Regions from separate parts of the Williamsia sp. Y712 genome, predicted to be linked through region 1. Evidence: riboswitches for the same ligand, from Rfam matches in the RefSeq annotation. Region 1 holds a riboswitch; the other holds the start of a gene.
What was found. A riboswitch is a leader RNA that binds a small molecule or an ion and turns the genes downstream of it on or off. The one in region 1 is predicted to bind cyclic di-AMP.

Region 1 (5,110 bases):
CAGGCCGGTGGTGCGACGGAGGTGCCAGGTCTTCTCGTGACCGTGCAGCAACCGGCCTGCCACATACGCACCCGCCATGAACGCCAACACCGCGAGCAAGGGGCCGAGAATCGGTAGTCCGTCGGCTCCGGCCAACCCCATACCGAGGATGACGATGTTGCCGGTCATGTTGCCGGTGAACACCCGATCCAGGGCGAGATAGCCGACCGCGTCGACGATTCCGGTGACGAATGTCAGGACGATGACGGGTATGAAGGCTGGTTCGAGACGGAAGCGCGGCGGCATGGTGTGTGGGCTCCTCGGTGAGCGTGGATGGGGGACGAGCGGACCGGTCGACACCGAATGCCCGCCACGGATACTCCGCGGCGGGCACTCGAGACGGATCGGTGTCAGAGGAACAAGATGGCAAACAGTGTGCAGAGGACCAGGCCGCTGACGACGGGCAGGAAGCACTTGCGGGCCAGGTCGAGCACCGGCACGCGGGCGAATCCGGCTACGGCGACGAGCGACGACCAGGCAACGAGCGTGCCGCCGCCCGACCAGATGTTGCCCATCTGACCGATCGCCGCGAGCGTCGATGGATCCATGTCGACGGCTGGACCCAGAGCCCCCGCGAGCGAACCGGTCAGTGGCAGGCCACTGAAACCGGAGCCCTCGAGACCCGCGACCATGCCGATGAACAGGATGCCGAACGCCGTGACGAACGAGTTCTGGGGGAGGTGCGACTGGGCGGAGTTCACCAGATCGAACAGGATTGCCGGACCTGCCTGGTCGTCGGAGTAGCCGAGAATCGCGCCGGAGAAGTCGGCGTTTCCGATGAAGAAGAAGCCGGCGATGGGGAGCACGATGCCCATCGCCTTGAAGGCGAAGACCAGGCCGTCGATGAGGTGCTCGGACGTGGTCTCGAGAAAGTTGCCCTTGTCGGAGACCGCGGCGGCCGCGAAGAGCACGAGTGTGGCAATACCTCCGACGATGGCGGCTGCATCGCCGCCCTTCAGGGCCGGGACGACACCCACCTTCCCCAAGATGAGGTAGATCACGAGGGCCAGATATACCAGTGGTACCAGCATCGCGAAGGTGCGAGCCATCGCGGACTTCGCCGGCGGTTGGTCATCAACGACTGTTTTGCGCTCGATGACGGCCGTCGCCGTGGAGGGTGTGGCGATGGCCGCGGTCGCCACCGGTTCTGCGCCGTCCGGCCGTGGTCCGGCGGGTCCGCCTGCGGGCTCGGAGGCCGCTCCGCCGACACCACCGTCCTCGCCCAGTTCATCACGAAGTTCGTCGGCACCACGGTCCGCCTCGGCCTCCCATTCGACGAGCAGGTCCGGTGACGGGGAGCGCCAGTGTTTGCGCTGCATGACGAACGTGATGATGAGGGCGGTCAGGCCGACGATGAGCGAGAGGATCATCGCCTTGTCGGCGACCGAGTCGGCGTCCACACCCGCGCTTGTTGCGGAGATTCCGGGCGCGACTTTGATGATGTAGTCCGACGACAGCGCCATACCCTGACCGCAGATGGCGATCACCATACCCACCGACAGAGGCGACAGACCCGCGCGGATGGCCACCGGGATGAGCACTGCGCCCACAAGTGGAACCGCAGGCGTCGGCCAGAAGAACAGCGAGATCACGTAGGTGACGACCGCCAGAACGATGAAACTGCTTGTGCCGGTACGCATCACGCGCCTGAATGGAGCGACCATCAGGCGGTCGGCTCCCATGTGACGAAGTGCGCCCAACATTGCCGTGACCATGGCGATGATGAGGAAGATGTTGAAAAGCTCTTTGGCGGCAACAAGACTGGCATTGAAGATCGACGCCAGACCGGTGATGATGCTGCCGGAGAAGACGAATGCGGTCAGGAATGTGGCGATTACAGCAGGTACGACGATGTTCTTGCGCATTGCCATCGTGACGAGGATGACGATGATCCCGACGAGATACACCCAGTGGGCGGCAGTGAGATGAGCGTTCAATGTGGCTCCTCCGGAAAACGCACCCGGGCCGATATGGTGCGGGGCTGTGCGACTTGAGTTTTCCGCTTGCACCGGTGCCCGGCAACGCGAACGTTGCACAGTGGTTCACGTCATAGATGTGCAATCTTCACGCATTGTTACGGGCGTGTTACTTCCATGTCTGCCGGGTAACGCCGGGTCATCTCCCCGGCCTGCTCCTGAATTTGGAAAAGGACCCCACACGGACGTTGCGTCGCGTGTGGGGTCCTTCGTCTGGGGGCTTCCTGAAGGTGGATCAGGAAGCGGGGAGGTAACCCTTGTACTCGTTGAACAGTGCGACCTGATCAGGGGTGAGGTCGCCCTGGGCGTTGGCCTGATCGAGCAGGTCGTGCAGCGCGGGGTCATCGATCGTGGCCTTGAGCTGAGCGACGATGTCGTCAGTTGCCTGCGACAGGTTCGGGAGCTCGGGCACGGCCGGGATCTCCAGGCTCGGGGCTGCGGTGGGAGCTTCGCGCTCGGTGGCGCCGCTCAGGCCGGTGCCGCAGGTGGGCCATGCGCCCTTGCCCTGCGAAGCGAGGACACGCTCGGCGACAGCGATCTGCTGCTCCTTGGTGGCCTGGTCTGCGGACGGGGCGAACTCGCCGCCGCCGTGGCCGGTCCAGGTACTCGGGGAGAACTGCAGGCCGCCCTGGTAACCGTTTCCGGTGTTGATGGCCCAGTTGCCGCCTGACTCACACTGTGCGACGCGGTCCCACTCTGAGTCGGTGGCCGCTCCGGCGTTGCCGCCGCCTGCGAAGGCGAGGCTGGCGCCGCCGCCGATGACGGCAGAGGTGAGGGCGATCTTGGCAACGGTGCGACCGGTGTTGGTCGGCTGACGATGACGTCCGGACATAAGGTTTACTTCCTCTCTCCACGCGCCTACGAAGTCAGCTGTCGGGTTCGAGCGAGAGGTTGCTCGGTTCCGCTATGCGGAACTGCACCCCAAGGATTTCGTCGGTGTCGGGCGTTGCTGCCGTCGGCCGTCGGAATCCGGTGATCTCCAGGAGATGGTTGGGTCCCCCGCCCTCGTCCCTGAATTACGTTTGGAGTTTCTCGGAACGCGGGACGAGGTTGGGCGCGGCGATCCGAGAATATTCAGTTGCATTGTTTGGCCGATCAGTTCGACCGAGTGAGACGCTACGTGTTAATTCGCGCTTGCACACGCCTATCTGAGGCGCCTGGGCGATGCGTCCCGAGGGGACTTTTGGTCCCGATTTGGCATATTTGCTGCTCACCGCTATGAGTGTCGTCCCGTGTCCGATCCGTGATCGAACCGTTATGTGAGTAACGTCACAGCATCATTCAAGGGGAGGAAGCACTCAAGTGGGTCAAATGACCCGATCGATGAGCGGGTGTCCGGTTGCTCAACCGCCCGCGAACGGCGGGAGAACGTCAACTGTGTCGCCTCCGGAGAGGGTGCGCGAACGGTCGCGGACCGCTATCGACTCATGCAGATATGAGCATCGTTGCAACACTTCGGCCAATTGCGGATTCGATTGGCCCAATTCGTTTTCCAGATCGGCAAGTGTCGCTTTGTCAGTGAGATGTATCACGAGCTGCTCGACGCCGGCGGCGGCCTGTGCGGCTGCGAAAAACCTGACGCAGATCTCCATGTCAGCCACCGATCGCCGACATGGGTCGAGAGGGCTGCAGGAAGCCTGGGTCGTTGACTCCGTGGCCTGGCAACTTGCCCCAGGTGGCTTCTCGCCACCGCAGGGCAATGTCCTGATCTGAATTCTCAGTTGATCTCAGTAAACCTCGGATGTCGGTCTCCGAAGTGGCGAACAGACAGTTGCGGAGCTGTCCGTCGGCCGTCAGGCGAGTCCGGTCGCAGTCACCGCAGAACGGACGTGTCACCGAGGCGATGATGCCGACCCGGGCCGGTTTGCCGTCCGGGGTGTGGTGGCCTCCGACAAGCCACCGCTGCGCCGGTGCGGCCCCTCTGGGGGCGGTGTCCGGCTGCAGATCGAACTCGGCCTGCAAGGTGTCGAGTATCTGATCGGCGGTGACCATCTTTGTGCGCGACCAGTGATGCTCGGCGTCCAGCGGCATCTGCTCGATGATGCGCAACTCGTATCCCTCGGCCAGGCAGAACCGCAGGAGGTCGGCGGCATCGGCGAGGCCGGTGTCGGGATCGAGGACGGCGTTCACCTTGACCGGCCGTAGACCGGCAGCGCCCGCTGCGGCCAGGCCCGCGAGGACGTCGGGAAGGCGGTCTCGGCGGGTGATCGAGGCGAAACGTGCCGCGTCGACGGTGTCGAGGGAGACGTTGACCCGATCGAGTCCGGCCGCGGCGAGGGTTTCCGCGCTGCGGGCCAGACTCAGGCCGTTGGTGGTCAGTGCGATCTCGGGGCGTGGATCGAGAGCTGCTACCGCGCTGATGATCTCGGTCAGATCCTTGCGTAGCAACGGTTCACCACCGGTGAATCGAACCGCGCGGATGCCCAGGTCGCGGACTGCGACACCGACGAGCCGGATGATCTCGTCGGCGGTCAGGACGTCGGCTCTGTCGAGCCAATCGAGGCCCTCGGCCGGCATGCAGTACGTGCACCGGAGGTTGCAGCGGTCGGTCACCGACACCCGCAGGTCGCGCACTGCCCGCCCGAAGGTGTCGATCATCGGTCCGGAAGTTGGCATGACGGTGTCGGTCACCGGTCGGGCGTTGGGACCGGTCGGCATACCGAGTGCGGTGACTGTCACAGTGTCCAGCCTACGGTTTGCTGCTCTCGCGTGGTGAACACAGACGTTCACGACGCAAAGTCGGACCGTGAACCGTCAGGGGCGTGCCTGCAATGCGCGGAAGGTACTGGCGTGGAAGACCAGCGGCTCGTGATCGGTGTCGGCGCGCAATGCCAGCACCTTGAGGAGGACGAGGCTGTGATCGCCTGCCGGGATCTCGTTGTAGATCTCGCACGCGAGTTGCGCGACCGCGCCGCCGATGAACAGCGCCCCGTCGGCAGTTGTTTCGAGGTCGAGTCCGTCGAACCTCTTTGCCGCCGGGCCCGCCAACTGCTTGCACTCGGCGTCCTGGTCGTGCGCGAACACCGACACGCCGAGGACGGCCGCGGAGTGCAGCTTCGGCCACGTCGTCGACTCGTTCTGCACACACAGCGATA
Region 2 (5,110 bases), on a different contig from region 1:
AGGCGTCCATGACGGATGACGGCAAGGTCCCATCCGCCGCGTCCGTCGGGTGCGGCGGCGACGAGTTCGGAGATCCTGGCCAATGCGGCGAGGCGCTGGCAGCGTTCGAGATGGGCGATGAGTTGATCGAGGCGATCGCGCAGGCGGGCGGCGTTCTCGAACAGTTCTGCCTCGGACAAGGTGGTCAGGCGATCCAGTGCGGCCAGGACAGGCGCATCGCTGCGTCCGGAGAACAGATCGGCCACCGCGTGCGCCCGCACGCCGTAGGAGTCGGCATCCACCGATTCGGCGGTCGCGCCATGGCAGCCGCCGACGATCCGCCGGCCGTCGGGCCCGACCTCACATTGATGCAGCCCGCCCGCGCGCAGCGGAGTGCGGCAGGTGCGCAGTTCGCAGAGCTCGGAGACGAGATCGGCGATGTCGTAGGCGACGGTGCGTGATCGGACCGGACCCAGGGCCACCGGGGTGGGTGTGCGGCTCACCTTCAGTCGCGGGAACGCCTCGTCGGTGAGGCAGAGCCACCAACCACGGTGCGGGAACTTGGACCGGCGGTTGTATGGCGGGGCATGGGCGCCGAGCAGGCGCAGTTCCCGGACCCCGGCCTCGATGCGGTGCGCACATTGCACATGGTCGACGCGGGTGGCCAGATCTACCATCTCCCGGATGCGGGTGCGGGTCTCCGAGCCGGTGAAGTAGCTGCGCACGCGCCGCCGCAGATCGACCGCGGTACCGATATACAGGACTTCGTCCGACGGGCCGCGGAAAAGATAGACACCGGGCTCGGCCGGTAGGTGATCGGACAGGACTCTCTTACTGCGGGTGGCTGCCGAGATCCCGGGGAGATAGTCGCGCAGTTCTCTATATGTATGGACGCCCTGGTTGCCCACCCGCTCGAACAGGCGGTGCAGTACCTCCACGGTGGCGCGGGCGTCGTCGAGTGCCCGGTGGGTGGGGCGGGTCTGTACGGCGAACAATGCGGCGAGGGCGGAGAGTTTCACCGTGGGCGCCTCGTCGCGGGTCAACACCCGTCGGGCGAGCTTCACGGTGCACAGCACCCGGTGGAAGTTCCACGGATGACCGAGGTCGGCGGCGGCGGCGCGAAGGAAGCCGACGTCGAATCGTGCGTTGTGCGCCACGATCACCGAATCCTGCGCGAACTCCAGGAATGCCGGCAGCACCTGATCGATGGTGGGTGCCCGGTAGACCATCGCTTCGGTGATCCCGGTCAACCGGACGATGTGCGGGGGTATGCCGCGCTGGGGATCGACGAGCGTCGCAAAATCGCCGAGTATCTCGCCGCCGCGGATCTTCACCGCACCGATCTCGGTGATGCGATCGTCGGTGGGACTGCCGCCGGTGGTCTCGAGGTCGACCACCACAAATGTCGTCTCCCGCAGAGGTAGATCGTCCGGATGCGCCAGAGTCGGGTCATCGAACGACATCTGAGCCCCAACGGCCTCATCAACACCAATCACAACACTCACATCGCGAACACTAGTTCGAGCCTCTGACAACGCGGCGATGTTTCCGGCCGCCGGGGCCGGGGTACAAGATCCGAGATGTCTTGTCGGACGGTGCCGCTAGCGTCGCGATCGATGTAACAAAAGCCGGCTCATCTCGCCTCCGGGTAAACCCCGAGGGCCCCTGAGATCGAGATGAGAGGCCCAATGAGACGGAGATCACATTGCTCATCGAATGCAGCACCTGCCCGGGTCGTCCAGTTGAGTGTGACGGCTGCATGATGACGGTTTTCATGGGACCCGTAGGGGTCCGGAGCAGCGAGGATGCGGAAGTTCGCTGTGATGAATTCGTTATTGATCACGAGGCCCGCCTCGAGGACGCGGTGGCGATGTTCCGCGCCGCGGGCATGCTCGAGAAGTCTGACACTCACGATCATCGCGTAGGTCCCGCCGCAGGTAGGGGCCACTTTTTGGGGCAGAATCAGCCCCAGTTGTGGGCTGTGTAACACGACACGCCGGAGGGCCTCTGTCGTCCTTCCGGTGGACATTCGCCGCCACGGTTTCGTAACCTTTCTGAGACCTTACGAAAGCGTTCACTCCAACCGGAGCGAATCGTGAGGTCGCCGCTTAATCACCAACACGGTGAACCGGGGAACCATCTGGTGCAGACCACAAATCCGCATCCGGGGTGAATCCCATCGAACCCTGAGGTCTCAACGACTTTGCGGGTTCACCGGGTAGGGCCATCTTCCGGCCCGAATCCGACAGCTAACTCGGTCAGCGGATAGGGAAGAAACAAGGAGATCTCGCTTCGTGGCGAAACATCGTTTGAACAAAGAAAGCCGTGGTGCCAAGAGTGCCCGCGGTGCACTCATTGCCGGTTCGATCACACTCGGCACCCTGGGTATCGCCGCAGCGCCTGCCTTTGCCGCACCGGTGACAGTTCCCGGTGTCGGAACTTTCGACATCCCGGGTGTGACCCCGGAAATGATTCCGAATGAGCTGAAGCCGGAGAACCTCTTCCCCGGCGTCGCCGCTGCACCCGCACCCGTCAAGGCTGCCGGTCAGGTCGCTGCGGACGCCGCAGTCAGCAAGATCGGTTCGCCGTACGTCTACGGTGCAGCCGGCCCCAGTGCTTTCGATTGCTCGGGTCTCGTCTACTGGTCGCATCAGCAGGCCGGTCAGACCATTCCTCGTGACAGCTACGGCCAGCTCGGCGGAGGCACCAGCGTCAGCGCTGCGAACGCCCTGCCCGGCGACGTCGTGATCTACAACGGTGGCGGCCACGCCGGCATCTACGTCGGTGGCGGTGAAGTTGTGCACTCTTCCACCGAGGGTGTGCCCGTCGCACGTATGGCTCTGGACGGCATGTCGATCGTGGACATCCGCCGCTACTGAGCAACAAGAACTGAACAAGCCATTGGGCGGGTCCGCATCCTTGCGGTCCCGCCCGACGGCATCCGGCCACCTGTGCGGCAGTGGGGTCTGGCGATTCACATCGCCGGCCCATGCGCGCTGTGTAGCCTGGCCGGGTTGGTCAATTGCAGTGCAAGGGGATTGGTCGGCGGGTGACCGTCGTCGACCAGAGTTGTGAACGTCGGTTAACGAGGAGTTGTCAAAGTCGTGGTGCGTGAGGGATATGCCGCCGTGATGCGGACTGCCGTTGCCGGTGTGGTCGTGGCGCTGGCGGTCACGCTGGGCGCTGGTGCGCAGGCAAGTGCCGAGCCCGCTCCGCAGAGCCCGGACGTGATGCTCGCCGACTACACCAAGCTTGGGCGTGAAGCCGAGCAGGCCACCGAGGCGATCCATACGGCCACCATCGAACTGGGTAAGCAGCGCGAAGCCGTTGCGACCGCGACCAAGGACACGGAAGCGGCCGTGGCCACGCTCGCGGAACTCGACAAGCAGGCCGAAGATTTGCAGGGCGCGGTCGATGCGCTCGTCACCGCCAGTTACAAGGGCGCACGGGTCAACCGCCTCTATGCAGTGTTGGTCAGTGATTCGCCGCAGTCACTACTCGATCAGATGGCCGGCCTGGAGATGATCTCGCGCCAGACCGTCGAGGACGTCAAGAAGTTCACGACCACCAAGTCCAAGGCGGAGAAGGCGGAGAAGGCCGCGGCTGATGCCAAGCTCAAGGCCGAAGCCGCTGTCGCCACCGCAGAGAAGACCAGTGCCGACCTGCAGGCCCAGCAGAGTGAGCGGGTCTTCAAGGCGACCGAGATCCGGGCGATGTACCAGGCACTCACCGGCAAGCAACTCGCCGAACTCGCCGGTGCCAACGTCGACTTCGACCCGAAGCTGCTGCCCGCGGGCACCGCTCCTGAGGTGGTCGCGGTTCGTGCGGCGATGACCCGGATCGGTGATCCGTACGTCTGGGGCGCCACCGGCCCCGACCAGTTCGACTGCTCCGGACTGATGGTCTGGGCATACAAGCAGGCCGGTAAGACGTTGCCGCGGTCGAGCCAGGCCCAACTGGCAGGCGGAACCGAGGTCTCCCGCGACGACATGCGGCCAGGCGACCTGATCATCTACTACCCCGACGCAACCCACGTGGGTATGTACGTCGGCAACGGGTATGTGATCCACGCGTCCACCTTCGGTGTGCCCGTGGCGGTTGTCCCGGTCGACAAGGGCGGCCCGTTCAACTCTGCCCGTCGGTACTGACCATCGCGGTGCGCAAGCGGCTCGCTGCCCTCGCTTCACGGACCCGCCGGATCATCTGGGTGGTCGTTGCTGTGGTGCTCGTCGCCGTGGTGTCGGTCGCGGCCACCGTCATTTCCCGTGACGGGTCCCAGGATTCGGTATCAGAGCCCGCCGCGCCCGCTGCGCGCCCGGCGAATCCGTACGAGCAGGCGCGGACGCTCGGGGTCACACTGACCCTGCAGGCCTATACCGATGCATTGCGTGATGCCGAGCCGGCCGCGGCGCTGGCGCAACTCGACCCGTCCGCCGACCTCGCCCTGCGCACCCAGACCGAGCTCAGTGCTGCCGGTGTCGGCGATCTGCCGTTGACGACCTTCGAGTACCGGCTGGCCGAGCGTCGCGACTTCGAACGGATGGTGCCGGCGCAGATCCAGGACACGCTCGACGCCGCCGGTAGTGTCGATTCCTGGGTGGCACCGGTCCAGCTGCGATATGCGTACGCGGGGATCGACGCGAAGGCCGTTGTGGTCGACATCCCGATGGTGATGGCCCAGTATCCCGACGGCTGGCGAATTGTTGCCGAAGCCGCACCACTGTTCGGCGAGCCCCAAGCGCCCGGTCAGGTGTGGCAGTTCCCGGATCCCGGTTCCCAGGAAGTCGCAACCGATCCAGGTGAGTCGCTGGTGCTCACCAACGGCGGCGACCGCTCATTCGCCGAAGAGATTGCGCGACAGCTTCCGGCCGCGGTCACTGCGGTGAGCCGGTTCTGGGGCACGAAGTGGCCGCAGAGTGTCGGGGTGGTCGCCGCGGCGACCGACGACGAGTTCCGTTCGCTGACCGGGGCAGCTGCCGGCGATGCCGACGCCGCTGCCGCGGTCACGGTCTTCTCCGGGATCGACCGACCGGACGGGGCCGCGCCGACCGCCATCGGCCAGCGCGTGGTGTTCACTCCGCAAGCAGCGCAACTCGATTCCGCCGACCTGGGCGTGGTCTTGCGTCACGAG

Region 2: it holds a riboswitch for cyclic di-AMP, as region 1 does, so the genes downstream of both, AC1D75_RS12570 (C40 family peptidase) here and AC1D75_RS22605 (transglycosylase family protein) in region 1, are expected to answer to the same signal.

What each region holds. Positions count from the first base shown of each region.
Region 1 covers NZ_JCAIUN010000003.1:720,550-725,659, forward strand. Annotated here, with positions in the region: gene AC1D75_RS22595 (YoaK family protein) at 1-285, opposite strand, end outside; gene AC1D75_RS22600 (hypothetical protein) at 390-1,976, opposite strand; gene AC1D75_RS22605 (transglycosylase family protein) at 2,251-2,847, opposite strand; cyclic di-AMP (ydaO/yuaA leader) riboswitch at 2,855-3,053, opposite strand; gene AC1D75_RS22610 (MoaD/ThiS family protein) at 3,359-3,607, opposite strand; gene moaA (GTP 3',8-cyclase MoaA) at 3,609-4,673, opposite strand; gene AC1D75_RS22620 (flavin reductase family protein) at 4,770-5,110, opposite strand, start outside.
Region 2 covers NZ_JCAIUN010000001.1:2,744,133-2,749,242, forward strand. Annotated here, with positions in the region: gene AC1D75_RS12565 (DEDD exonuclease domain-containing protein) at 1-1,475, opposite strand, end outside; cyclic di-AMP (ydaO/yuaA leader) riboswitch at 2,075-2,258, shown strand; gene AC1D75_RS12570 (C40 family peptidase) at 2,274-2,858, shown strand; gene AC1D75_RS12575 (C40 family peptidase) at 3,111-4,127, shown strand; gene AC1D75_RS12580 (hypothetical protein) at 4,136-5,110, shown strand, end outside.